Prochlorococcus marinus CUG1415: one gene and its partner. The protein of the gene in region 1 binds, or shares a complex with, the protein of each later gene. Links are inferred from orthologs where the notes say so. Each region holds a gene or a part of one and is shown in the gene's direction. Other genes may lie near its edges.

What was found.
Region 2: the proteins of glmM (region 1) and cdaA are in contact, whole or in part, in a crystal structure (PDB 7OJS), measured with the Bacillus subtilis proteins. The link is inferred for Prochlorococcus marinus CUG1415 from one-to-one orthologs.

What each region holds. Positions count from the first base shown.
Region 1 is NZ_JAAORL010000001.1:243,952-247,288, reverse strand. The notes cover bases 64-3,059. They hold glmM (phosphoglucosamine mutase), read left to right. Parts: upstream 64-886; coding sequence 887-2,233; downstream 2,234-3,059. Other genes in these bases: HA143_RS01310 (DUF3177 family protein), read left to right, coding at 2,993-3,059; trmB (tRNA (guanosine(46)-N7)-methyltransferase TrmB), read right to left, coding at 2,241-2,870; HA143_RS01325 (thioredoxin domain-containing protein), read right to left, coding at 205-750; thyX (FAD-dependent thymidylate synthase), read left to right, coding at 64-201. Outside these bases: more of thyX, read left to right, coding at 1-63; more of HA143_RS01310, read left to right, coding at 3,060-3,337. UniProt on the Bacillus subtilis protein: Catalyzes the conversion of glucosamine-6-phosphate to glucosamine-1-phosphate. Glucosamine-1-phosphate is used for cell wall biosynthesis.
Region 2 is NZ_JAAORL010000001.1:1,036,303-1,039,619, forward strand. The notes cover bases 177-3,152. They hold cdaA (diadenylate cyclase CdaA), read left to right. Parts: upstream 177-1,198; coding sequence 1,199-2,107; downstream 2,108-3,152. Other genes in these bases: lysA (diaminopimelate decarboxylase), read left to right, coding at 177-1,170; HA143_RS05960 (isoprenyl transferase), read left to right, coding at 2,111-2,914; bioB (biotin synthase BioB), read left to right, coding at 2,921-3,152. In the rest of the region: more of lysA, read left to right, coding at 1-176; more of bioB, read left to right, coding at 3,153-3,317. UniProt on the Bacillus subtilis protein: One of 3 paralogous diadenylate cyclases (DAC) in this bacteria, catalyzing the condensation of 2 ATP molecules into cyclic di-AMP (c-di-AMP). Upon expression in E.coli leads to c-di-AMP synthesis.

The sequences.
Region 1 (3,337 bases):
GCTAAAGAATGTGCGAGATTTGTTTTACCATTAGCAACTCCAACGAGAATCTACATGTCTGGATCATGCAGATCATGGATTCATTACATTAATTTAAGATCAGCTCATGGTACTCAAGAAGAACACAAGTCTATTGCCCAAAATTGTAAGTCTATTTTCAAACAAAGTTTTCCGGTTGTATCAAAATCTCTAGATTGGTAAGAATTATCCATGACTACGAGGAGTAACCTCATTATTTTTATTTTCTTTGATTGCTGAAAATGCAGCATTAAGAATTTCTTCTTGAGATTCCACTTCTCTTTCTAATTGATCAATAGATTCTTTTATTGTTAATTCCTCTTGTTTACCAATAAAGGTAGATTTTAAATTACCTTTTCTATCAAAAAGATTAACTTGAGGAATTCCATTAACTTCAAATTTTCGGATATATTTTTCCCATTTTTGATTATCAACATTTAAAAAAACAAAATTAATATCTTTTTCATATGTCTCTTTTAAATCAGATACTTTTGGAGCCATTTCTTTGCAAACTTCACACCACTCAGCATAAAATTCAAGAAAAGTAGGCTTATTGTTTTTAAAAGCTATTTCAGGATCAACAGATAATTCACCAAAACTCTTAAGAAGATAAGTTGATTGAAAAAAGAGGTTTCTAAATAAAGTCAAAGAGATAATAACAATCGCAATAATCAAGACAAGTATGACATTTAAGTTATAATTTGAAATTGGTTCTCTACTCTCAGATTGCATTATAAATTTTTACTCACTAAAGACATTTTAAATAAGTTAAACAAATAAAGAGAATTAAAATCGGTTAACTTTTAATCAACTGATAAAATAAGAACCAAATAATGATCAAAATATATTTGATTCCCGAAATCTAATTATGCAATCAATCTTTGGTACTGATGGGATAAGAGGAAGATTTAATAAAGAGATAACTTATTCTCTAGCCTATAAAGTTGGATATGCTTTAGGTTCAAGTTTAGAAAATAAAAATCCAATATTAATTGGAAGAGATACAAGGATTAGTGGAGATATTCTGCTTCAGGCAATAACACAAGGTATAAATGCAAGTGGAAGAAAATTTATAAATCTTGGAATATGCCCTACACCAGCTATCCCTTTTTTAATCAAACAAGAGAATCTTAGTAGTGGAATAATGATATCTGCTAGTCATAATCCACCAGAATACAATGGCATAAAAATCTTTGATCATAATGGTCAAAAAATTACTAAAGAAGTTGAAAATAAAATTCAAAAATTAGTTGAAGAACAAAATCAATTAGTTCCTACAAAAGAGTTCTCTTTAAAAACAAATAAAGAACTTATGGATATTTATATGAAAAGCTTAATCCACACAATGGGTGGAGAAAATTTAAGCGGCTTGAAAATAATATTAGACACATGCTATGGATCAGCGACAACCTGCGCAAAAACAATATTTCAGAATCTTGGCGCTGATGTAAAAGTTATCAATAACTCAAAAAACGGGTTAAAAATTAATATGAATTGCGGTTCTACTAACCTAGAACCATTAAAAAAAGCATTAAGAGAGAGTTATGCAGATATGGGATTTAGCTTCGATGGGGATGCCGATAGAGTAATTGGAGTAGATTCTAAAGGCAATGTATTGGATGGTGATCATATTCTTTTTCTTTGGGGTAGAGAACTTATGGCACAAAAGATTCTCACAAATAATTTACTAATATCAACTCAAATGGCAAATTTAGGGTTTGAAAAGGCTTGGAACAAAATTGGTGGAATTTTATATAGAACTGATGTAGGAGATAAATACGTTCATGAAGCAATGAGGGAAAAAAGAGCTGTTTTAGGAGGTGAGCAATCAGGACATATACTTTCAAAAATTAACAACTATTCTGGAGATGGTATTTTGACTGCACTTCAAATTGCTAAATACTGTAAAAAGAAAAATATTACTTTAAATGATTGGTTAAAAAGCAGTTTCGACCCTTTTCCTCAGAAACTAACCAACATCAATTTAGATTTTAATATTAATAAAATAAATCCAAAAACAAAAATTTTAATTGATCAAACTATAGAAATTTTCCAGGCAAACAATTCAGATAATTTTAGAGTTTATATAAGGCCTAGTGGTACAGAACCCTTAATGCGAGTTCTTATTGAGGCCACAAATCAGACTAAAGTCAATTCTTTATCAAGTGAAATAACGCACAAACTCTCTTTAGAAATTAATAAAATAATGAATTAATTATGAATCAGATTTTTATATAAATCATATCAAAAATATCAAGTTGGTTAATAATGACATACTTCTCTCTATTAGTTTTAACTTTATTTGGATTAAAACTTTGGGAATAATTAAAATCCTTTTTATCTATTTTTTTAAACTTAGAATTTCCTGATATAGTGCAATCCATATAATCTAATAAATCCTTTACATCAGTTTTTATAAAAATTAGGGATCCTTTTTGCAATAAGTTGGAGAGAGTATTAATAAATTCTGTCTGAATTACGCGCCTTTTATAATGTCTCTTCTTAAACCACGGATCTGGAAAGTTAAAAGAAATACTTTTTACATTCTCTATAAAAAATTTACTCTGGACATCATTAAAAATATTATTAGCATTGCCAAATATAAAATATAAATTTTTAATTTCTCTTTCACGCACTTTTAATTTAGCAGTTTTAACTAATTTCTCACGTATTTCAATTCCTAAATAATTCCAACTGGTATTAACTAAAGCTAAATCAAATAGAAACTCACCCGCAGCACAACCTATATCCAAATGCAGATTCAATTTAGGATCACCAAACATTTCAATCAAAGAAGGGATTCTCTCAATTTCATTGAAATTTTTACTAAGCGGATTAACGTGTTGTCTCATACAAGTATTAATCTATTCCTCGTCAATAATATAAAGATTCATAATATTCATAACTATGACAATAGTAAGTTAAAAAGTAACAGTTTGATGTTTAATTATTATGTATGTAAAAAGAAAAAGTTTTGAACGTTTTTAATCAACTTTCTATTTGGCTATCTTTTCAACTTTCAATAATTTTCCTTGTTGGTATTCCTATTACTTTATTCTTTTGGTCAATAAAAAAAAGAAATCAAGCTGTTAATAAACTTTTATCAATTTATTGGAAAATATCCCTTTTATTTTTTATAAGCCTTTTACTTTTAATAGGTAAGTTTAATTACGCTCTTCTAGTAACAAATATTTCAACATTATTAATGACAATTTCAGTTTGGTTTTGGAATGATATAAATGATGAATTAAAAGAATATGACTTTACTTACCCCCTTACCACAACGACAAAAGTGTGGAGATGGTCTCTTACTTTTATA
Region 2 (3,317 bases), 790 kb from region 1 along the record:
AAAGCATTAGAAACATATTACCCAGGAAAATCTCTGCCCATATATGCCTCCAAGGCAAATAGTTCTATCTTCATGAGTAACCTTGTTTCCTCAGAAGGGTTAGGACTTGATGCGGTTTCAGAAGGAGAACTATTAACTGCAATTAAAGGTGGTGTCCCAAATGAAAAAATTGTTTTTCATGGTAACAATAAATCAGACAAAGAAATACAGTTCGCAGTTAAAAATAACATTAAAGTAATAGTAGATAATAATTATGACTTAGAAAGATTAGAGGTACTATCAAATTCATTAAATCGAGATTTAGAAATAATGATTCGCTTTACTCCTGGTATAGAATGCCATACTCATGAATATATAAGAACAGGATCATTTGATAGCAAATTTGGTTTCGGAATTGAATATTTAAATATTTTATTTGCCAAAATTAAAAATACAAAACATCTTAAATTAAAAGGATTGCATGCTCACATTGGTTCTCAAATTTTTGAACTAGAGCCGCATAAGGATCTGGGAGAAATAATGGTAAATGTTATTTTGGACGCCAAAAAGTTTGGCCATGATATTGAAAAATTAAATGTAGGTGGAGGTTTAGGCATTAAATATACAGAAAATGACGATCCCCCTTCAATTGATGAATGGGTGAAAACAATTTCCACCTCAGTTGTTAAAGCTTGCAAAAAACACAATTTAGATTTTCCTACATTGATGTGTGAGCCTGGAAGATCTATTGTATCTACTGCAGGAATAACAATTTACAAAATTGGGGCTTTTAAAGAAATCCCAGGAATAAGAACATATTTATCTGTTGATGGAGGGATGAGCGATAATCCAAGACCCATTACATATCAATCAAATTATTCTGCATGCTTGGTAAATAATCCCTTTAACAATAATTCCAAAAATAAATACACTATCGCTGGCAAGCACTGCGAATCAGGAGATGTATTGTTTAAGGAGATAGAACTAGCAGATTGCGAAACAGGAGATCTAATATGTGTTTTTGGTACTGGTGCATACAATTATTCAATGAGTTCTAACTACAACAGAATTCCGAGGCCAGCTGCTCTCTTGGTTTGTGATGGTGAAGCGGAGATTATTCAAAAAAGAGAAAGTCCATTGGATCTTTTAAAGTATGATGTCTTACCTGATCGCTTTATCAAACAAAATTAGGTACATTTAAATTAATTTTGTTTTTAATGTGAATTTCTGGGAGATTATAAATTTAAAGCTTTTATTAGATTTCTTATTCGCTGTTGGTTTTGGACTTTTATTATTTTCAAGAGTAAAAGAACAGAGAACATTATGGCTTTTAAGAGGATATTTATTTTTAGTTTCATCCGCATGGTTTATTCAAAGATATGCATACCTTCCATTAACATCAAAATTAATTGATGCTGCGGTACTAGCTTGCTCTCTTTCCTTAGCTATCCTTTGGCAGGGAGAACTAAGAAGATTAATGGAATTATTAGGTACTGGGAGGCTAGCTGTATTACTTGGAAATCCACCAAAGGAATTTAGAGCAACTTCAACTACTATTACTCAGTTAGTTGATACGGCAGGTAAACTCTCTCAGAATAGAAGAGGTGCCTTAATTGTTGTGGATTTGGGGAGTGATTTAAGGCCTGAAGATTTTTTATATTCAGGTACAAATATTGAAGCACAATTATCAACTGACCTTTTAATAAATCTTTTTGCAACAGATACACCATTACATGATGGAGCAGTTCTTGTGAAAGGTAACAAAATAATATCTGCTGGTGTAATACTGCCTCTCTCGAGGCAAGGAATCAGTAGATACGGCACAAGACATTTAGCTGCATTAGGCATTACAGAAAGATTTGACAGGTGTATTTGTATTGTTGTTTCTGAAGAGACAGGTACGTTATCATTAGCAAACCAAGGAAAACTTGAAAGGCCAATAACCAGCAGCAGGTTACAAGAACTTCTTGTGAATTTGATTGGTAATCAAAACTCTATTGGAGCAAGTAAATCATCTTTAAATAAGACTGCTTCATCCCAAAAAACCAAATCAAGTGATAATATTATCACTGATATTAATGAAAAAGAGACCAATAAATCAGAAAGCTTCACTAACTACAAGGATTAACTAATGATTTTTGGAAAAATAATTGACAAGAAAAATAATGAATTATCAAAAAAAATAGATAATAAAAAAGTGCCAGAACATGTTGCAATAATTATGGACGGGAATGGGAGATGGGCTACTAAAAAAGGATTACCTCGATCATTTGGGCATAACAAGGGTGTTAGTGTATTAAAAGAGGTTCTTAAAGTATCAAAAAATTTAGGTTGTAAAGTACTTACTGTTTATGCTTTTTCAACTGAAAATTGGACAAGACCAACAAAAGAGGTTGATTATCTCATAAATCTCTTTAACCAAGTTTTGAGAAACGAAATTCAAGAAATCCATCAAGAATTAATTAAAATAAAATTTATCGGGGATTTAACCCCTTTCCCAGAGGCTTTAAAAAAAATAATATATAGTTCAGAATCTCTAACTAAAAACAATAATTCTTTTTTATTAAATATTTGTATAAACTACGGAGGTAGGCAAGAAATAGTAAAAGTTGCAAAAGAATTAGCATTACAATCTTCTTCTGGAGAAATAAAACCAAGTGAAGTTAATGAAGAATTATTTAATTCAAAGCTATTAACTCAAGGAATTAAAGATCCAGAATTACTCATAAGAACTAGTGGAGAAAAAAGGATAAGTAATTTTCTTTTATGGCAATTAGCTTATTCAGAAATTTACATCTCAGAAGTACTCTGGCCAGACTTCAATGAATTCGAATTCCTTAAAGCAATAATTGATTATCAATCAAGGAATAGACGTTTCGGCGGTATAGAATCATTACACAATGAATCTTTTGAAGATTCTCAGTGTTCTTCCTAACAAAAAATGACTAATCAGTTATATACCAAAATTAGGTTCGATTGGGATAGAGAGGAGATATTAGAAATACTTAATATGCCTCTTATTGATTTAATGTGGGAATCACAAATTGTTCACAGGAAATTCAACAAATACAAAGTTCAATTAGCATCATTGTTCAGCGTAAAAACTGGAGGATGTGAGGAAAATTGTTCTTATTGTAGCCAATCAATTTATAGTTCTAGCGAAATCAAAAGTCACCCACAATTTCAAGTTGAACAGGTTCTAGCAAGTGCCCAAATAGCAAAGAAAGAGGGTGCAGAAAGGTTTTGTATGGGTTGGGCTTGGAGAGAAATTAGAGACGGGAAATCCTTTAATGCAATGTTAAAGATGGTAAGTGGGGTTAGAGATCTAGGAATGGAAG